4 regions of the Cryobacterium sp. M91 genome follow, and region 3 is predicted to be linked to each of the others. Evidence: riboswitches for the same ligand, from Rfam matches in the RefSeq annotation. Region 3 holds a riboswitch; each other region holds the start of a gene.

Region 1 (5,158 bases), on a different contig from region 3:
TAGCGAAGGTCCTTCGCGACCGGTCGTTCACAACTGCTCGCGGCGCCAGCGATCCGGGCACCGGCGACCCCGGAAGCGGCGACCGTGGGAGTGCCCGGTGGGCATCCGCTTGTCGAAAATGACCGTCATCAGAGCACCCGCGGCGGTAGATAGACCGAGCTGCCCAGACGGGTGAACTCGGCCGACTTCTCGGCCATTCCCGCCTCGATGGCCTCGAGACTGGTGAGGCCGTTCTCTTCGGCGTACACCCGAACATCCGCTGAAATACGCATGGAACAGAACTTGGGACCGCACATGCTGCAGAAGTGGGCGGCCTTGGCGGGGCCGGCCGGCAGCGTCTCGTCGTGAAAGCTCTGCGCGGTGTCCGGGTCGAGCGAGAGCGCGAACTGGTCGGTCCAACGAAATTCGAACCGGGCCCGACTGAGGGCGTCGTCGCGTTCCTGGGCGCGCGGATGCTGTTTGCCCAGGTCGGCGGAGTGCGCGGCGATCTTGTAGGTGATCACGCCGGTTTTCACGTCGTCGCGGTTGGGCAGGCCGAGGTGTTCCTTGGGCGTGACGTAGCAGAGCATGGCGGTGCCGGCCTGGGCGATGATGGCCGCGCCGATCGCGCTCGTGATGTGGTCGTAGGCCGGAGCGATGTCGGTGGCGAGCGGGCCGAGCGTGTAGAACGGGGCCTCCTCGCAGAGTTCCTCCTCGAGCGCCACGTTTTCAACGATCTTGTGCATCGGAACGTGGCCGGGGCCCTCGATCATCACCTGCACTCCGTAGGACTTCGCGACCTTCGTCAGCTCACCGAGGGTGCGCAGCTCCGCGAACTGGGCCTCGTCGTTCGCGTCGGCGATCGAGCCGGGGCGCAGGCCGTCGCCGAGCGAGAAGGTCACGTCGTAGCGGCGCAGAATCTCGCACAGCTCCACGAAGTGGGTGTAGAGAAAACTCTCCTGGTGGTGCGCGAGGCACCAGGCGGCCATGATCGAGCCGCCGCGCGAGACGATTCCGGTCACCCGGTTGGCGGTCAGCGGCACGTAGCGCAGCAGCACGCCGGCGTGCACGGTCATGTAGTCGACGCCCTGCTCGCACTGCTCGATCACGGTGTCGCGGTAGATCTCCCAGGTGAGTAGCGACGGGTCGCCGTTGACCTTTTCAACGGCCTGGTAGAGCGGAACGGTGCCCACCGGAATGGGCGAGTTGCGCATGATCCACTCCCGAGTGAGGTGAATGTCCTTGCCGGTGGAGAGATCCATCAGGGTGTCGGCGCCCCAGCGGGCCGCCCAGACCATCTTCTCGACCTCTTCGGCGATCGACGAGGTCACCGCCGAGTTGCCGATGTTCGCGTTGATCTTCACGGTGAAGGCCTTGCCGATGATCATCGGCTCGCTCTCCGGATGCTTGTGGTTGGCCGGAATGACGGCCCGGCCGCGCGCCACCTCGTCGCGGACGAGCTCGACCGAGACGCCCTCGCGCGCGGCGATGTAGGCCATCTCCGGCGTGACAATGCCGGCGCGGGCCCAGACCAGCTGGGTGGCAGCGCCATCGATGGGCAGCGGATGCTCCCACCCGGCCCGAGTCTGCGGCAGCCCCGTCTCGAGATCGATGGTGGCCGTCTCGTCGGTGTACGGGCCGGACGTGTCGTACAGGTCGAAGTGTTCGCCGTTGCTGAGGTTCACCCGGCGAACGGGAACTTCGAGTCCGGGCCAGTCCTTTACCGGTTCGTAGCGTTTGCTGCTGCCCTGGATCGGGCCGGTCGTGACCGTTTTTGACATGGTTGTTTCATCAATTGTGCGCATTGGTTTCGAACTTCCTACGCCGGCATTACCCGGACAGGTTCAACGGTCGACGGCCCTGGCCGTCCTCTCAGCTCGCTGGTGCGCGCTCCCGTGGTTGGTGTGTCTTCTGACTCCTTCACCCTAGCGCTGGTTGCGCGCTCGGGTCCTACCGGGGTCGCGGTCACCGCGCCCGTTGGGGGCCATCGCTCCGGGCATCGCTGGCGCTATGACCGGGAACTGGCGCCCGAGTCTGCGGGTGCCAGGCATAGCTGGCGCTGGGCATCCGCTTAGCGAGCGAGGGCGGCCAGCTCGACGCGGGTCGAGGCACCGACCTTGCGCAGCAGGTTGGCCACGTGAAACTTCACTGTGTTCTCGCTGATGGTCAGGGCCTGTGCGATGGCCTTGTTGCGCGCCCCAGAGGCGACGAGTTCGAGCACGCCGCGTTCGCGTGGGCTGAGGCCCCAGGCCGCGGCGGTGGTGACGGATGCCGTGGGCGCGTCGAGCGGCAGCGACACGGCCATCTCGGAGCCCCAGCCGGCGGTGGCCTCCACGTTGAGGGTGCCGCTGAGCGCGACGACGCGGGCGGCGAGCTGGCGCACGCTCGGAACCTCGGCATCGAGGTTGCCCGGACCGTCGTCCCGAATGCGGATGAGCAGGTTACTTCCGTCGCAGTCCCACTGCACGCGCACCCGCGCGACCCCGGCCTGTTCGACGAGGGCGAGTACGGCGCCGCGCACGATGGCGCGGGCTTCGTGGGCGACCTCGCCGGGCAATGCCCGACCGTTCACCGGCGGCTCGATGAACTGCACGTCGAGGTCGCCGAAGCGCACGAGCGGGCGCAGGTCGTTCCTTAGGCGTTCGAAGGCGCGGGCGACGGGTTCCTCGGTGAGACTGCGATCGAGGTCGCTCACCGCGCGCAGGGCGACCATCGCAGCGGCGGCGAGTTCGGTGGCCTTCTGTCGGGCGGCGGTGTCACTCGTGCTGCCGGAGCGCAGCACAGCGAGCAGGGATTCCAGCGTGGTGGCGTGTGCGTCGGTGAGGTCGGCGATGAGTTTGGAACGTTCGGCGGCTGCGCTGCGCGCTGTTTGAACCGGGGAGTTTGCGGGGAGCGTCGAGCGTTTTGCGGTCGTGGCGGATGACGCGGCCGGTTCGGCTGCTCCGGTACCAGCATCAGACCGGAGGGCGGCGGCCGTGCTGCCCGCAGCGGCCTCAGTGGCGGTGGCGCGCACGCCGGGGTTAGATGGAGCGGAAGTCATGCCCCCAGCCTACCCGGGCCATCCTCGGAGCCCACCCAGAGCCATCCGTTTGGGTAGGAAAACCGCTCGTTTGGCGGGCAGCATTCCCACTCGAAGGAGTGGAACATTGAATCATGACCGAAACGACAACCACCCCACTGGCAGCGGATGCCCTCGGCCTCATTTTCGCCGAAAACGGCCGCGTCGTCGAGGCGCTGCAATCGGCATCCGCTTCAGTACTGGATGAGGCGGCAACCCTGCTCGCCGCGGCACCCCGGGTATTTGTGCTCGGTGCTGGCCGCTCCGGGCTGGCACTGAAGATGACCGCGATGCGACTCATGCACCTCGGCCTCGACGTGCACGTGGTGGGCGAGGTGACCAGCCCGGCGATTGTGTCGGGTGACGTGCTGCTGGTGGCGAGCGGATCCGGAACGACGGGCGCCATTGTGCGTGCCGCCGAGACGGCTCACGGCGTGGGGGCGAGCATTCTCGCGCTGACCACGGCGCCCGAGTCGCCGCTCGGGCGGCTCGCCGCGGTGACCGTGGTCATTCCCGCGGCTGCCAAGCAGGACCACGCCGGGCAGGTGTCGGCCCAGTATTCGGGCGGCCTGTTCGAGCAGTCGGTGTTGTTCGTCGGCGACGCCCTGTTTCACACGCTCTGGAAGGCGAGCGGTTCCACGGCCGAACAGCTCTGGCCGCGTCACGCCAACCTCGAATAGAGCGCGCACCCTTTCCAAGAACTTTCCACTCTTAAACACTAATAGAAAGCAGAATCCCATGAAGCTTCAGGTAGCTATGGACGTACTGACCACCGAAGCGGCGCTCACGCTGGCTGCTCAGGTTGCACCGCACGTCGACATCATCGAGCTCGGCACCCCGCTGATCAAGGCAGAGGGCCTGCGCGCCGTCACCGCGATCAAGAACGCGCACCCCGACAAGATCGTCTTCGCCGACCTCAAGACGATGGATGCCGGCGAGCTCGAAGCCGACATCGCCTTCGCCGCCGGTGCAGACCTCGTCACCGTGCTCGGCACGGCCGGGGACAGCACCATTATCGGAGCCGTCGCCGCCGCGACCAAGCACGGCAAGGGCATCGTCGTTGACCTCATCGGCGTTGCCGACAAGGTCACCCGCGCCCGCGAGGTCACGGCGCTCGGTGCCCAGTTCGTCGAGATGCACGCTGGACTCGACGAGCAGGCCGAGCCCGGCTTCTCGCTCGCCACACTGCTCAACCAGGGCGAGACCGCCAAGGTTCCGTTCTCCCTTGCCGGCGGCGTGAACCTGTCGACCATCTCTTCGGTGCAGCGCGCCGGAGCAACGGTCGCCGTTGCCGGCGGAGCAATCTACGGCGCCGAAGACCCGGCCGCAGCTGCTGCCGCCCTTCGCGCCGCGATTATCTAGCCCAAGCGCTTAATCTGGTGCCGTCCCGCGTCTGCAGGGCGGCACTTTTGCGTTAGCGGCACTATCGCGTTAAGCGGATGTCCCTGCCCGGGTGACGGGAAATCCGACCGGGCCCGGGCCTGGTCGATGGGGCACTCCTGCACGCATGGGCCCACATTCCAAGCCCCGGCCTGTCGGTGGGCGCGGCTAGGCTGGTGGCGCCCAGACTAGTTGGCGGCATCGTCGCCGCGAGAGGACGCCACCCATGACCAGCAGCCACGCATGAATAGCACCATTTTCGACCGGGCCCGGCCAGCGGCATCCGTTGTTAAAGCCTCGCTCACGGGAACACGCCAAGGCTCGTTTTGGCTCGAGGAGCTCGAGCCGCGTACCGGCTATCCAGCGCTCACCGGCGACCTGCGCTGCAACCTCGCGATCGTTGGCGGCGGCTACCTCGGACTGTGGAGTGCGGTGCTGGCCAAGCAGCAAAACCCTGATGCGAGGGTGCTTTTGTTGGAGGCGCGCACGGTCGGCTGGGCGGCATCCGGTCGCAATGGCGGCTTCTGCGAGGCGAGCCTGACCCACGGTGACGACAACGGGCGCAGCCGCTGGCCGAAAGAGATCGACCGACTGACCGAACTGGGCAACGAGAATCTCGACGAGATCGAACGAGCGGTGGCAGACCTCGGCATCGACTGCGATTTTGAACGCACCGGATCCATCGACCTCGCCATCGAAGAGCATCAGATTGAGTGGCTGCGCGAAGAGACGATCGGCGAA
Region 2 (5,158 bases), 190 kb from region 3:
CGGGTCACTGCCTGCGCCGGCGGCGAGAGCGCTGCTGGCGACGACCCGCCCGGCGGCGGGGCGCAGGAGCCCCGCCAGGGTGAGCGCGAGGGTGGACTTGCCGGCTCCGTTGGGTCCGGTGATGAGCAGAGCGCAGGCCTCCGGCACCTCAAGGTCGATATTTTCGGCAACCACACAATCCCGAGTGCGCGCAATCGCGAGAGAATTAGTCGACAAGAGCGTTGGCTGACCGGTCTCTCGCGGAGGCCTTATGGGAAGCGTGTGTGGCACACCGGGCACCCAGACGCCGGAGGCGGTCAGTGCAACTCCCTGCGCGAGGAGAACGTCGCTCGGGGATCCGTCGGCCAGGACTCCCCCGTCGGCACCCAGAACGATCACCCGGTCGACGAGGTCCTTCCAGATCTCAACCCGATGTTCAATAACGATGAACGTCGAGTCAGTGTGTGCCAGAACGCGGGCGACGGACTCGCGCACCTCCCGCACACCGACCGGATCGAGATTTGCCGTCGGCTCGTCGAGGAGCAGCAGACCCGGCTGCATGGCCAACACTCCGGCGAGAGCAAGACGCTGTTTTTGGCCGCCCGACAAGGCGGACGTCGGGTGGCCAACGGGGACGTCGAGGCCGACCATCTCGAGGGCATCCTGTACGCGCCGCCAAATTTCCCCACGCGGCACGCCGATATTTTCGCAACCGAAGGCGACATCATCGCCGACGCGAGCGAGAATTACCTGCGAGTCGGGGTCCTGGAGGACCAGGCCGACCTGACCCCTGGCGTTGCCAGGCTCGGCGCCGTTCACGCGCAGAGTACCGCGTTGCTCGCCCTCTTCGTCGCCGCCGAGCACGCCAGCCAGCGCGTGCAGCAGCGTCGATTTTCCCGAACCGGATGCACCGAGCAGGAGAATCCGCTCGCCAGGCTCGATGCGGAGGGACAGCTCGCTCACCGCCCAGCGCCGCCGACCGGAATGGCGCCAACCCCAGTCGCGGGCGTCGACGGATGCACCTCCCCGCGTCGCGCCCACCAGCATCCGCTCGCCTAGATCGCGGTTCGACCGGCGATGCGACCCGCCGCGAAGCGGTTGAGCGCGCCCGTGCGAGCCAGGCCGCGCGCAGCGAACCAGGACAGGAGCCCGGCGATAACGACGCCCGAAATAATCGCGCTCACGATATAAATCGTCGCGAATGCGCTCGCTGAACCGGGATACCACAGCACCAGGTCGTTGATGGCCATGGCAAGTCCGGCCCCAGCGCCCGCCAACAACACGACGTACAGACGATAGTTCGTGTAAAGGAACAGAGCGAAGACAAGCTCGGCGCCAAGTCCCTGCACCAGGCCTGACACCAGAGTCAGTGGTCCCCATTGGTTGCCGATCAGCGTGGAAACGACGGCGGCTAGGAGCTCCGTGTAGAGCGCGGCCCCGGGTTTGCGAATGATGAGACCACCGAGCACGCCAGCGAACAGCCAGCCTCCGCCCAGGAGAGCCGACAGGCCCGGCAGCAGCGGCGAAAGCAGACCGCTCAGGGGGTTGCTCGCCTGATTCCAGACGAGGAAGATGACACCGCTCGCGACGCCGATGACGCTGGCGACGACGATGTCGACGACGCGCCAGCGAAAGTTGCGCTTCGTGGCTCCCGCCGGAGCGGATTGCTTGAGTGAACTCGTTGTAGCGTGCACTGTTTCGTGCCCTTTCCGTAGGTGAATACAGGGCACGGGATTGAGAAGCCTCCCTGCGCTGGCATGATCCAGATCAGGTTCGACGGTCGAAGCTTGGTCAGCTTCCTCTCAGCCCGGTGTACCGGACTCCCGTGATCATAATCAAGTATAGTGCCCCGTTTAGACTGACGACATGGGGATCACGACATGAGCATCGGCATTCTGCTCGTTTTGGCGGGCCTGTACCTGCTGCTCATGCGCCGGTTCGTTCTACGGCGGCGGCGAATTGCGCAGGGTCTGCCGGTGAGCGGCCCCTGGCACTTTCCGGCCTGGCTGCGCCCAAGAGTGCCGCGCTGGGCGCGGCGACGCTTCGCGCGTCGCCCGCGCCGTCCGCGCGCCGCGCGGCGGTTGCGCCACACCCGCCCGGGCCCACCTTAGCTCCGTGGGCCCATGATCTATCATGGGCCCGGTTTCCGGGCCCGGGCCCCGTGCAGAAAGCGACTACTTCTTTAGGGCTCGAATCACCCGGGCCAAGGCGCGGCCGGTGACTATAAGGAACGGCACACCGACGGCGAGCAGGGCGATGACGTTCGGCTCGAACCGGGCTGTACCGCCCGACTTGACGTACGCGCCGATCGGCAGCGAAACGCCGCCTCCTCCCCCGCCGGACCCGGCCCCGCCCTCACCGGCATCACCGCCGCCGAAGCCGTAGTAGGCGAGCGCGACGGGCACCAGGGTGACGCCATCGATCTGTACAGGGTCACCGTACGCCGACTTCACACCGGCGGAACGGAACGTTTCTGCGAGTTTTTCCGGGAGGCTGGTCATGCCATCAGGTTAGCGTGGCTGAGACTTCAGGGGCGAGGTGTGAAGTGCGAAGCCGGGCGCACGGTTCCCGCTCCGAATCGCTCGGTCACGGTATCCACGGCCAGCTCCGCGCCCCGCCAGTCCTCGTCCGGGTCCCAGAGTCCAACCGATCCAGATGCCGTGCCGAGCTGCTCCGCACGCACCCCGATCAGACGCACCCGAATGCCGGAGGCTGCCAGCAGGTCGAACGCCGCCACCGCTTCCTCGTAGATGCGCCGGCCCACATTGCTAGGTTCGGCGAGGGTGCGCGACCGGGTCACCGTACTGAAGTCGGTGTAGCGCAGCTTGAGGGCGACCCGCCGGGCCACGAGATCACCCCGACGCAGCCGCACGGCAACGAGGTCGCACTGCCGCAGCAATTCGCTGCGCAACCGGTCGATATCCGTCACATCGTGTTCAAAAGTCACCTCGTGACCGACGCTCTTCTCCTCCCGCTCGAGCGTCACCGCGCGCGGGTCGCGACCCCAGGACAGGTCGAACAGTTTCTGACCGGATACCTCCCCCAGCGCTTTGCGCAGTACCGCCAGCGGCGTGTGCGCGATGTCGCCGATCAATTTCAGGCCGAGTCTGCTCAGCGCCTGCTCAGTGGCGGCCCCGACGCCCCACAGCGCAGCGACGGGCAGCGGATGCAGAAACTCGACCGTATCCTCGGCGGGAACGACGAGCAGTCCGTTCGGTTTGGCCAGGCCGGAGGCAAGTTTGGCGACGAACTTGGTAGAGGCCGCGCCCACCGAGCAGACCAGCCCGGTCTCGGCGAACACCCGGGCGCGAATGAGTTCGCCGATCACGGCCGGTGAGCCAAACAGGTTGGTCGCGCCGGCCACGTCGAGGAAGGCCTCGTCGATGCCGAGCCGTTCCACCAGCGGGGTCACGTCATCGAAAATGCTCATGACCCGGCTGGAAAAGTCCCGATAGAGCCCTATGTGCGGCTCGAGCACGATTGCATTCGGGCATTGCCGCAGCGCGAGCGCCATCGGCATAGCCGAGTTCACGCCGTATTTGCGGGCGATGTAGTTGGCCGCAGTGACGACCGACCGGCCGCCGCGATGGCCGACGATCACGGGCAGGTTGACGAATTCGGGGTGCGACAGCAACTCGACCGAGACGAAAAACGCGTCGAGGTCGACGTGCAGCACGGTCGCAGAACGGTCGTCGACGTCCCGCGCCGACACCTGCCGCCCACTGCCGTCCTGTCTACCCACCGAAAAACCCTAACCCGAACCCGGCCTGCGGCTCTACCTCCCGGTGACGAGCCCTCTCCTGCATAACTCCGGCAATTCCCTGCCGGCTGAGGCCGCCGCCGTGCATTCACGCGGGCGGGCGGCATCCGTTCTCACGTTCTGCAGGAGTTATGCGCGGGGGAGGGGGCGAAACGGCTAGCGCACGACCTTCTCGGCGCCGGCGATCCGCTGCGCGAAGTAGATGGGAATGATCGAGATCAGCACGAGCACCACGGCGATGACGTTGACGACCGGGGCCTGGTTGGGCCGGAATAGGTTGTCCAGAATCCACAGCGGCAGCGTCTTCACACTCGACCCGGCCGTGAACGTCGTCACGATGATCTCGTCAAAGCTCAGCGCGAAGGCGAGCAGTCCCCCGGCAAACAGCGCCGAGCGCAATTGTGGAAAGGTGACCAGCCGAAATGTGGTCCAGATGCCGGCGCCGAGGTCTGAGGATGCGTCTTCGAGGCTGGTGCCGAGGCGGCGCAGCCGGGCGATGACGTTGTTGAACACGGTCACGATGCAGAAGGTGGCGTGGGCGATGATGAGCGTCAAAATCGACAGCTGCACGCCCAACCCGGTGCGAAAGGCGTTGTTCAGGGCGATTCCGGTAACGATTCCGGGCAGTGCGATCGGCAGGATGACCAGCAGGCTGATGGCATCTCGGCCGAAGAATTCGAAGCGTTGCAGTCCGATCGAGATGAGTGTGCCGAGCACGAGGGCGATCGCCGTCGAGGCGAGCGCCACCTGCAGGCTGGTCACGACCGCGTCCAGGGCACCCTCGCTCTGAAAGGCCTTCGCCCACCATTCCAGGGTGAAGCCCGGCGGCGGCCAAGTGAGATTCTTGCTAATGCTGAACGAGTTCACGAACACCACGAGCAGCGGCAGGTAGATCAGGGCCAGTACCACGGCGGTGATGCCCGCGAGCAGTCCGCGGGCCGGTCGACTCAGACGCATGACAGGCTCCTACAGGTTGTTGAGCGCACCCGTGCGCCGCACAGCGGCCAGGTAGGCGAAGATAATCAGAATGGGAATGAGCGCGATCGCCGCAGCGAGCGGCAGGTTGTTCGCCGCGCCCACATTGGTATAGACGAGGTTGCCGAGCATCTGGTTGGCCCCGCCGACGATATTCACGGTGATGTAGTCACCGAGCGATAGCGAGAAGCTGAAGATCGACCCGGCGATGATGGCCGGCCAGATCATCGGCAGCACCACCAGGCGCAGCGTCGACCAGGTACCCCCGCCGAGATCGGCGGATGCCTCGAGCAGCGAATCCGGTACCCGCTCCAGTCCCGCATATATCGGCAGAATCACGTACGGCAGCCAGAGGTATGACAAGGTGATGATCGTCGCCGGCAGCCCGTAACCGGGGCTGTGCCCGCCGAACGGAGACACGAGCCATTCGAAGATGCCGCCCTG
Region 3 (5,158 bases):
ACGAGGCGTTCAACTTTGCCGCAGTCTGGCAGGCCCCCGTCGTCTTCGTGGTGCAGAACAATCAATTCGCGATCAGCGTGCCCCTCGACAAGCAGATGGCCTGCCGCACCATCGCCGACAAAGCGATCGGCTACGGCATGCCCGGCTTCTACGTTGACGGCAACGACGTCGCCGCCATGTTCGCGGTCATCTCGGCGGCGGTCAACCGAGCCCGCAACGGCGGCGGCCCGACCCTGATCGAGGGCCTCACCTACCGCATCGAGGCGCACACCAACTCGGATGACCCCACCCGCTACCGCAAAACCGCCGACGTCGACCTGTGGCGCAGCCGCGACCCGATCGAACGCCTGGAGAAGTACCTCATTGCCCAGGGGGCGTTGTCCGAGGAAGAGCGCGCTTCCGTCGCTGCGGCCGCGGAGGCGCTCGCAGCGACGACCCGCGAGTGCATGACGGAGCAGGCGGTGGTCGATCCGCTCGAGCTGTTCGAGCACGTCTACGCCACTCCCCGCTCCGCCCTGGCCGAGCAACGCGCCTTTCTGGCGGCCGAACTCGACGGCGACGCCGACGCATCCGCTGGTGAATACGAAGAGAGCACCCGATGAGCCCCCAGCAGACCCTCGAGACCGGAACAGCTGTGCGCGCTCCGGACAACCTGACCATGGCCGCCGCCCTCAACGCGGCCATTCGCGACGCCATGGTCGACGATCCGACGGTCGTGCTGTTCGGCGAAGACGTCGGGCCGCTCGGCGGCGTGTTCCGGGTCACCGACGGCTTATACGCCGAATTCGGCGAGACCCGGGTGAGCGACTCGCCGCTGGCCGAGGCCGGCATCGTCGGAACGGCGATCGGCATGGCGATGTACGGCCTGCGCCCGGTGGTCGAGATGCAGTTCGACGCGTTCAGCTACCCAGCGTTCCAGCAGATAGTGTCGCACGTGGCGAAGATGCGCAACCGTACGCGCGGCAAGATTTCGCTGCCGATCGTCATTCGCATTCCCTACGCTGGCGATATCGGCGGCGTCGAGCATCACTCCGACTCCTCCGAGGCGTATTGGACGGCGACGCCCGGGCTGACCGTGGTGAGCCCGTCGAACCCGGCCGACGCCTATTCCATGCTGCGGGGCGCCATCGCGAGCGACGACCCGGTGATTTTCATGGAGCCGAAGAGTCGCTACTGGAGCAAAGCGGAGCTTTCCCTGCCGGTGCAGACCGAGCCGCTGAACCGGGCCGTCGTGCTACGGGAGGGCAGCGATGTCACGCTCATCGCCTACGGTCCGACTGTGAAGACCGCCCTCGCGACGGCCGAACAGGGCGCGGCTGAGGGGCTCTCGATCGAGGTCATCGACCTGCGCACGCTGTCGCCGTTTGATGACGAGACGGTGGGGGCATCAGTTCGAAAGACCGGCCGGGCCGCGATCGTGCACGAGGCCGCCCAGTTCGGCGGTTACGGCGCTGAGGTGGCCGCTCGCCTGACCGAGCGCAACTTCTTCTACCTGGCCGCGCCCATTCTGCGCATCACCGGCTTCGACATTCCGTACCCGTCACCCAAGCTCGAGGAGTATTTCTTGCCGACCCCCGACCGAATCCTCGCCGCGCTGTCGACCTGGGAGTGGTCCTGATGAGCCGCGAGTTTCTGCTGCCCGACCTCGGTGAAGGACTGACCGAGGCCGAGATCGTGGCCTGGCTGGTCGCTCCCGGCGATACGATCGCCATCGACCAGGCCGTGGTCGAGGTTGAATCGGCCAAGTCGATCGTGGAGCTGCCGTCGCCCTACGGCGGCGTCGTGGCAAGCCTGTTCGGCGAGCCCGGCCAGGTCATTCATGCCGGGCAGGTGCTGCTGACCGTGACCGACGCGACTGATGACGCTTCAGCCGGTGTTGTCGACGTTCCGGTCGCCGCGGCGACCGTCGTGGCGGTCGAAGGCTCCGGAGCCGTTCTGGTCGGCTACGGCACGACCGAAAGCACCCGGCCGGCGCGCAAGGTAGCCGCCGGGCGGTTCGGCACCCCGCGGGCAGCGGATGCCCCGGCACCGGCTGCATCGACGCCGCCCGTCGCCGTTGCGCTGGCCGAGCGCCCCGCCGAGGTGGCGGCATCCGTTTCTGCAGCCATCGATTCGTCCAGCACGGTCGACCCGATCCGCCACTCCCCCGTCGTGTCTCCGATCGTGCGCCGGCTGGCGCGCGAGAACGGGTTCGACGCGAGCACGCTGGCCGGGAGCGGGCACGACGGTCTGGTGCTGCGCAGCGACGTCGAGGAACACATTCGCGCGCTCACCGCTCCGGCCGTGGCTGTCGATGTGGCTGTCGAGGTGGCAGTCGATGTGGGTATTGCGACGCCGCCCAGCACTGTCGACGCGGCGAGTGCGGATATTCGCATTCCCATCACCGGCCTGCGCAAAGTCGTGTCGCAGCGGCTGACCACGTCGCGTCGGGAGATTCCCGAGGCGACGATCTGGCTCGACGTCGACGCGACCGCCCTGTTCGCCGCGCGGGACCAGCTGCTCGCGGCGACGGATGAGCGGTTCAGCGTGACGGCGCTCATCGCGCGCTTCGTGGTGGCCGGGCTGCGCCGGTATCCGGTGCTCAATTCCTCGGTCGACACCGCGAGCCAGGAGATTCTCCAGCACGGAGCCATCAACCTCGGCATTGCGGCGCAGACCTCACGCGGGCTGATGGTTCCCGTCATCCACCGTGCCCACGCGATGAGTACGCGACAGCTGCGCGATGCCCTCGCCGCGCTGGTCGCACAGTCGCCCGACGGCACCTTCTCGCCGAGCGCGCTGACCGGGGGAACCTTCACCCTCAACAACTTCGGATCGCTCGGCGTCGACGGTTCGGCCGCGATCATCAACCATCCCGAAGCGGCCATTCTCGGCATTGGGCGCATGATCGAGCGGCCGTGGGTGGTCGAACACGCACTCGCGGTTCGCACCGTCGTAGAACTCTCCATGGTGTTCGACCATCGGGTCTGCGACGGCGGAACGGCCGCCGGGTTTCTCACCTATGTGGCCGGCTGCATTGAAAACCCGGTGAGCCTGCTCGCCGACCTGTGAGCTCGGGGCGTGTCCTGAACGCCCACGATTCTGGCATCGGTTACTGAGTGATGTTTGTTGGCGTATAGGCTGCTGAGTGACACGGGGTGCTCCGCACAATGCGCGAGCTGAGATGAATACCCGTTGAACCTGTCTAGTTAGCACTAGCGAAGGAATGTCACGGATGACTGATCAGACCTCGAATATCACGCCGCGCACCACGCCTCGGATTCTCAGTATCGCCGGCACCGACCCGACCGGCGGTGCCGGCATCCACGCCGATTTGAAAAGCATCGCAGCCAACGGCGGGTACGGCATGGCAGTAGTAACAGCTCTGGTCGCGCAGAACACACGCGGGGTGCGCTCGGTGCACACCCCGCCGGTCGCGTTTCTGCGCCAGCAATTGAACGCCGTGAGCGATGACGTGACCATCGATGCCGTGAAGATCGGCATGCTCGCCGAAATCGACGTGATTCACGAGGTGCGTTCCTGGCTCAATGCCCACCGTCCTCCGCTCGTCGTGCTCGACCCGGTGATGGTGGCAACGAGTGGTCACCGGCTGCTCGAACCCCAAGCGGAGCAGGCGCTGCGTGATCTGATCCCCCTCGCCGATCTCGTCACACCCAACGTTCCCGAGCTGGCCGTTCTGCTCGCAGAACCCACAGCGGCAAACTGGGCTGCGGCCATCGAGCAGGGCAAACGACTATCAGCCCGCACCGGAGTAACCGTGTTGGTGAAGGGGGGTCATTTCGACGAAACCATCTGCCCTGACGCCCTGGTCAACACCCACGGGCTGCTGGCACAGAGCGTTGTCGAGTTTGCTTCGCCGCGCATCGCCACCAAGAATACCCACGGCACCGGATGCTCGCTCTCCTCGGCAATGGCCACGGTACAGGCGCGAACCGGGGACTGGGCTGCGTCTCTGGCCGAGGTCAAAGACTGGCTTCAGGATGCTCTGACCCATGCCGACGACCTCGAGGTCGGTCAGGGCCATGGCCCGATCCATCACTTTCATCGGCTGTTCGCAGGCGCGTCGGCCGAGTCGGCCACACCAGCTGATTCGGTGAAGTTCAGTGCGACACTGTGGCGCGATGTCGAGCAGATTCGCACGCAGATCTTCGATCTGCCGTTCATTAGGGATCTCGGTACTGGGGTTCTGGCCGAGCGAGATTTTGCGTATTATCTCGCTCAGGACGCGCTCTACCTCGCCACTTACTCGCGCGTTCTTGCGCGCGTCAGTGAGATCGCGCCGAGCATGCACGCACAGCGGTTTCTGGCCGATTCGGCACGACGGTGCCGCGACGTTGAGTTGGAATTGCACAGAAACTGGCTGGGGCAACGGGACGTGTCGTCCGAGGCCGGCCCGGTAACGGCTGGCTACCTGGATCACTTGCTCGGGCTCGCTGAGGGCGGAAACTATGCGGTGCTTCTGGCGGCGCTGTTGCCCTGTTTTTGGCTCTATGCGGATGTCGGTGAGCGGCTGCACACCGACTTTCTGGCGCGCACCGAGACAGCAGTGCATCCATATGCCGCGTGGCTCCAGACCTATGCCGATGAAGAATTCGCCGCGGCCACGAGGGAAGTCATCGCGCTCACCGACGCCGCTGCGGCGACGGCCTCTGCCGCGCAACGCTCGGCGATGCGCCAGGCGTTTGCCACCTCGTCACGGTTTGAGCTCGACTTCTTCGACGCCCCTCGGCACTCTGTGTTGGCCTGAGATGACCACGCCAAACTCGGTACTGTGTGCGGTATCAGCCCAGCGCGGGCAGGCTGGCCAGAAGTCGCTGCGCGGCATCCGTCGGGTCGTTGGCGTCGGTGATCGCGCGCACCACAACCACTCGAGTCGCGCCAGCATCGACGACTTGGTTGATGTTGCTGAGGTCGATGCCGCCGATGGCAAACCATGGCAGCTCGCTGTCGGTGGCTGCGCTGCGGGCGGCCGCGTAACGCAGAAGCTGCGTTCCGACCGCCGCTCGACCGGGTTTTGTCGGTGTGGCCCAGACTGGGCCGACGCAAAAATAGTTAAGATCGTTCGCGGCCAGTGCTGCATCCACGTGTTCGGTAGTGTGTGTGGACAGGCCGATCACGGCGGCCGGGCCGAGCAGGGTGCGAGCGGAGGCCACCGGCA
Region 4 (5,158 bases), on a different contig from region 3:
TGCCGAATCAGCGTGGGCAGCTCGAGCCCGGCCTGCTTCAGTACCTCGTCCCACCGCAACACCTCGAACACGGGCCCGTCGGCGATCACCGTATGGTCGGCCAGCACGATCACCCGGTCGGCGAGGGTTGCCACGGTTCGCAGATCATGACTGGAGAAAAGGATGCTGCGGCCCGCGTCGGCCGCCTGGCCGAGCGCTGCCAGGGTGGCGATGGTGTCCCGGCGATCGAGGCCGAAGGTGGGTTCGTCGGCGAGCAGCACCGGCCGATCGTGCGCGAGCATGGCGGCGACGCTGAGCCGCCGCTTCTCGCCGCCGCTCAGTCGATACGGGCTTTGATCGGCGAGGTGGGTCAACCGGTGCCGGTGCAAAATGGCCTGAAGCTCGTCATCGCTCAGGCTCGGCAGCCCATGCCGAATCTCGCCGCGCACGGTGTGCTCGACGAATTGGTGCTCGGCATTCTGAAAGATCATGCCGGGTCGGGCGCCGGTCACGGTGCCGACCGATGGCCGGTGCAATCCCGCCAAGGTCAGCAGCAACGAGGTTTTGCCCGTTCCATTGCCGCCGAGCAGGGCCACGATTTCGCCGCCCCGCAGGGTGAGGCTGACGCCGGCGAGAACCGTTGTGGCGGTCCCGTTCGGCGCGCCAACCCCGCGATCAATGACCACATCCGTGGCGGTCAGAACGATCCGGCCGAAGTCCTGCCGTCGCCCCAAGGCTCCGGCCGGCTCGCCGAGTGACCGGAGGCCGGCGCGCACGCCCGCTTCGCCGAGCCCGCCGGCGCACCCGGTCACGGCAAGCAATTCGGTTTCGAGCGGAAGCCAGCATCCGTTTTGATTGAGCGAGCGCCCATGCTGGGCGAGCACGTCGACCGTGGGACCATCGGCAATGACGGTTCCGGCCTCGCCGAGCACGAGTGCGCGTGGCGGCAGCCCGGCGATTCCCGCCGTGCCCGTGAACTCGTCGATGCGGTGTTCGACCAGCACGACGGCCGGCCGGTAGGTGTCGACGGCCGAACGGATGGCGCGGCGCACGGCGCCCAATCCCGCCGCGTCGAGCATCGAGGTGGGTTCGTCCAGCAGGAGCACGGCCGGTTCGGCGATGAGGGTGGCGGCGAGGGCCACGCGCTGGCCTTCGCCGCCGGACAGCTGCCCGGTCGACCGATGTCGCAGCATCCGTGCCTGAACAGCGTCAAGGGCGCGATCGATGCGCGCCGAGATAAGTGCCGGGTCGACACCGCGGTTTTCGAGCGGCAAGGCAAGCTCCTGTTCGACGTCGGGCAGACAGACCGACGACGCGGGGTCCTGCGCGACCACGCCGACGAGCCGGGACAGCTCGACGACGGAGGTTTCGATGCTGAGCGTCCCTCCCATGCGCACACTGCCGCCGAGCGAGGATACGACCGAATGCGGAATGACGCCGGTGATGGTCTGCAACAGGGTGGATTTGCCCGAACCGGAGGCGCCGAACACGATGAGCTGCTCGCCCGGCGCGAGGCGCACCGACACGTCGCTGAGCACGGCCTCGGGCCGACGCGGGAATCGCACCGACACGTCCTGCAGTGTCAGGATGTCGGTCTCAGGCACGGGCGAGGCGATCGCGGCCGATCGCGAAGTTGTCGACGACGCCGGTTTTGTCGAGGGCATCGACGATGAGTTTGGCCAGCAGCCCGCCGAGAATCACGCCGGAGATCAGCTGAATAGCGAGGCGCAGCAGAAAGATCTCCTGGCCGTACCAGCCGGAGCGAAATGCCGAGTAGAAGAACACCAGCCCGGCGCCGAGCAGCCCCGAAAGTGCGTAGGTCAGCCAGCTGTAGTTGCGGTAGCGAGTGAGGGCGAACGGAATCTCGCTGCCCGCGCCTTGAATGGCGGCGGCGACGAAGAGCAGCGGCCCGACCATGGAGCCGAGAAAGACGACCTCGATCACCGACGCGATAACCTCCGCAAAGATGCCGGCGAACGGCCGTCGCACGATGGCGATCGCGATCGGGGCGACGAGCAGCCAGGAGCCGAGCAGAAAGTGCTGCGCGAGGTCGCCGGCCGGACCCATCGTGATCGACAGGGCGGTCCAGGCCTGCACGAATATCCAGTACAGAAAGCCGAACACGACACCGAGCACGACGACAAGCACGAGGTCTTTGAGGCTCCAGTGCCTTTTCTTGGCGGATGCTGTGGGCATGGCTGTTTCCTTCTGGTCGGCGTCAGGGCGCATGGGAGTTCAGGCTCGGGCTGTTGAGGGACAGGGTCGCGTGCGTCGCCACGTGCTGCACCGTTCGGCCGGCCACGATCCAGCCGGCGGCGATGACCTGCAGCACGAGGGCGAGGTCGCCCTCGAGCCGGGTGACGAAGTGCTCGCTGTGTACCGTGAGCCCGGAGGCCTTGGCGGTCTCGATCGCGGCGTAGATGTCGCGCATGTGATCGGCTGAAGCAGAACCGGTGCCGTCATCCAGTGGATACAGTGCCCATTCTGCGACGGCGTGTACGCCGGTGGGGGTGAGGTTCACGACCTCGGCGAACAGCCGGCGGTGGGTGGCAGCGTGCAGGTGACTTCGCCGGGGCAGCCGCGGGAGAATTGCACGGTTGCCGTGACGTGGGCTCCGCTGCGGCTCGCACCGGCGACGACCTGGCTGACGTAGCGCAGCAGGTCGGGTTCGGCGCCGGACAGGTAGGTGCTGACGACGCCGGTTTGAAGTGCGAGCCCGGTCGAATCTGCCTGCTGGAGCGCGTCGAGAATGACGGCGGCGTAGTCGTCGCGCATGACGGCGAGGGTGAGGCGCGCGCCAATGCCGAATTCCGCCGGTGTGGCTGTGAAGGTTTCTGGAATGATCGTGCCCATTTCTTTCGTGGGGGCACGGGAAAGACGAGTCAGCCTCCCTGCGCTGGCATGATCCAGATCAGGTTCGACGGTCGAAGCCTCTGCAGCTTCCTCTCAGCCCGATTAATCGGACTCCCGTGTTGATACAACGAAAGTATGGCATGCCCGTGGCTGCCCGATCCTCGAGTAGACAGTCTGGCTAACTAGGGAGACTATGTAGTCATGCAACCAAAAACCTGGCCAGCCGAGTGGATGCGCGCCGCCCTCGGCCTCTGCGTGCTCCGCACGCTCGCGCCGGGCCCGACCTACGGCTACGCGATCGCATCGGCGCTCGAATCCGCCGGCTTCGGTGCCATCAAGGGTGGCACGCTTTATCCGCTGCTCACCCGCTTCGAAGCCGCCGGCTGGATCGCCGCCGAATGGCGACCGGGCGCCGGGGGTCCGGGCCGCAAATACTTCTCGCTCACCGACGCCGGACGGCAAGAGCTCACCGAGCAGGCCGCCCAATGGCAGCGCTTCTCCACCACCGTGCACGACCACCTGCAGAAAGGGCCGGCCGAATCATGATGACCAGCAACCCGCGCGATCACGACTCCAGCCCGGCTGCCTCCGGCAGCGCCGAAGCGGATGCCCGCGCCGCCGGCATCCGCTTGGCTGACACTGCACGCGAGGCCGACACCGCCGCCTGGCTTGAGCAGTTCACCATCGAACTCCGCCTGCTCGACGTGCCCGGCGACGCCATCGGCGATGCCGTGGCGAGCGCTCGGGAGTTTCTCGCCGACTCCGGTGCGCGCGCCGACGAATCGTTCGGCAGCCCCAAAAGCTACGCCGCGGAACTCGACCTGCCGACCGTACCGTTGTCTCAGGGCTCGAAAGGCGATCTGCTGCTGAACAGCGGAATCGGGGCGATCGGGCTGGTCACGCTGGCGCAAGCGGTCCTTCCCCTCGCGGGTGGCGACGACCTTCTGGTCGTGAAGGTGTGGATGCTATTCTCGCTGGCCGGGATGATTCTGGCGCTGGCGCTGGTCCCGCGACTCATACCCGTGCTGGTGCGCGCGCGTCCAGCACGGGTGTGGCTGATCGCGCTCGGGTTGATGATTGTCGGCGGCGGTCCCTTTGCCCTCATCGTCTGGCAGGGCCAGGCGGTGTTGTTCAATGTTCCGGCGCTGCCGATCGCCATCGGAGCCGGAATTCTGCTGATCGCACCGCCCATCTGGAACGAGGTGCACCATACCCTGCGGCCTGACCCGATCGTTGAGCCGGGTGCCGAGCCCGATCCGCGCCCCTCGCTGAAAGTGCGCCTTTCGATCATCACCATCAACTGGATGCTGGTGTTCTACGGCGCGATCAGCGTCGTGCTCACCTTCGCCCTCTACCCGGGCAAGTAATGCGAAATCTCGTTCAGCAAGGTGAAAGGCTCGCCATGATGACCAGCAACCCGCGCGATCCCGACAATGGAAGCACCGACATCCGCTCTAAAGCGACCGACGACGCCACCAGGTTCGATGAATTCACGATCGAGCTGCGGCTGCTCGGGGTACCGGGTGACGCAATCGGCGATGCCCTGGCCAGCGCCAGAGAGTTTCTCGCCGATTCCGGTACGAGTGCGGAGCAGTGCTTCGGCAGCTCCAAGCGCTATGCAGCCGAACTGAACCTGCCGACCATCCCGCTGCGCACGGTGAACGCTTTGAACCTGCGGGCTAGCCTCGGCGTGTTCGGACTCTTCGGCTTTCTGCTCTCGGCGCTGCCGCTCGTGCACGGAGCGGCGGTGTAGATCGACCTGAAAACACTCGTGGTATTCGTTGCCGGGGGCATCGTCGTGGTGCTCGTACCGACATGTCTCCAGGCGCTCGCACGCCTGCGTCCGCGCGCCTGGATGATCGTGGTTGCGGCACTGTTGGGGTTCGGTACGTCCATCGGCCTCAGTCTGTGGAGCGGCACGAGGGAGCTCTTCGCCCTGCCGGCGCTGCCGATCGTGATCGTCTCCGCGCTGCTCGTGCTCGTTCCGCCGATCTGGAGCCAGGTGCGCCGCTCGCTGCGCGACGATCCGATTGTCAACCTAGGCGGTTCACCCGAGGTTCGTCCGTCCATCTCTACCCGACTGTTTTTGGGCGCGATGACCTGGGGGATGACGATCCTGTCGATCGTGGTCTGGCTGTTCGCACTGTTCGGCGAGCCGCTCGAGCGCTAATCGGCCGCGGCCACGGCTCTCGCCCTCGAACCGTGAGTTTGACCCTGGCGCGGCCGCCGAGCCGTGAGTTTGACCCCGATTCCGGCGGCAAAGTCAAGTGGTCAGGGCAACGCGGGGGTTTTTGCTTCGAGAAGTAGCTGGTTGAGGCGGTAGGCG

The links. A riboswitch is a leader RNA that binds a small molecule or an ion and turns the genes downstream of it on or off. The one in region 3 is predicted to bind thiamine pyrophosphate.
Region 1: another riboswitch for thiamine pyrophosphate. It lies ahead of thiC (phosphomethylpyrimidine synthase ThiC); the one in region 3 lies ahead of CXY80_RS16650 (bifunctional hydroxymethylpyrimidine kinase/phosphomethylpyrimidine kinase).
Region 2: another riboswitch for thiamine pyrophosphate. It lies ahead of CXY80_RS15750 (ECF transporter S component); the one in region 3 lies ahead of CXY80_RS16650 (bifunctional hydroxymethylpyrimidine kinase/phosphomethylpyrimidine kinase).
Region 4: another riboswitch for thiamine pyrophosphate. It lies ahead of CXY80_RS20270 (Ykof family thiamine-binding protein); the one in region 3 lies ahead of CXY80_RS16650 (bifunctional hydroxymethylpyrimidine kinase/phosphomethylpyrimidine kinase).

Annotation. Positions count from the first base shown of each region.
Region 1 is NZ_PJJT01000089.1:32,533-37,690, reverse strand. It holds gene CXY80_RS20810 (family 1 glycosylhydrolase) at 1-175, shown strand, start outside; gene thiC (phosphomethylpyrimidine synthase ThiC) at 129-1,784, opposite strand; TPP riboswitch at 1,779-1,886, opposite strand; gene CXY80_RS14660 (response regulator transcription factor family protein) at 2,051-3,019, opposite strand; gene hxlB (6-phospho-3-hexuloisomerase) at 3,133-3,717, shown strand; gene hxlA (3-hexulose-6-phosphate synthase) at 3,776-4,399, shown strand; gene CXY80_RS14645 (FAD-binding oxidoreductase) at 4,661-5,158, shown strand, end outside.
Region 2 is NZ_PJJT01000090.1:27,277-32,434, reverse strand. It holds gene CXY80_RS15755 (ABC transporter ATP-binding protein) at 1-1,026, opposite strand, end outside; gene CXY80_RS15750 (ECF transporter S component) at 1,035-1,673, opposite strand; TPP riboswitch at 1,706-1,816, opposite strand; gene CXY80_RS15745 (hypothetical protein) at 2,154-2,480, opposite strand; gene dinB (DNA polymerase IV) at 2,507-3,721, opposite strand; gene CXY80_RS15735 (ABC transporter permease) at 3,896-4,696, opposite strand; gene CXY80_RS15730 (ABC transporter permease) at 4,706-5,158, opposite strand, start outside.
Region 3 is NZ_PJJT01000090.1:213,796-218,953, reverse strand. It holds gene pdhA (pyruvate dehydrogenase (acetyl-transferring) E1 component subunit alpha) at 1-602, shown strand, start outside; gene CXY80_RS16660 (alpha-ketoacid dehydrogenase subunit beta) at 599-1,618, shown strand; gene CXY80_RS16655 (dihydrolipoamide acetyltransferase family protein) at 1,618-3,051, shown strand; TPP riboswitch at 3,124-3,223, shown strand; gene CXY80_RS16650 (bifunctional hydroxymethylpyrimidine kinase/phosphomethylpyrimidine kinase) at 3,206-4,747, shown strand; gene thiE (thiamine phosphate synthase) at 4,782-5,158, opposite strand, start outside.
Region 4 is NZ_PJJT01000089.1:8-5,165, reverse strand. It holds gene CXY80_RS14520 (ABC transporter ATP-binding protein) at 1-1,583, opposite strand, end outside; gene CXY80_RS14515 (ECF transporter S component) at 1,576-2,175, opposite strand; gene CXY80_RS20275 (Ykof family thiamine-binding protein) at 2,198-2,500, opposite strand; gene CXY80_RS20270 (Ykof family thiamine-binding protein) at 2,497-2,832, opposite strand; TPP riboswitch at 2,850-2,960, opposite strand; gene CXY80_RS14505 (PadR family transcriptional regulator) at 3,034-3,378, shown strand; gene CXY80_RS14500 (hypothetical protein) at 3,375-4,199, shown strand; gene CXY80_RS14495 (hypothetical protein) at 4,235-4,585, shown strand; gene CXY80_RS14490 (hypothetical protein) at 4,604-5,002, shown strand.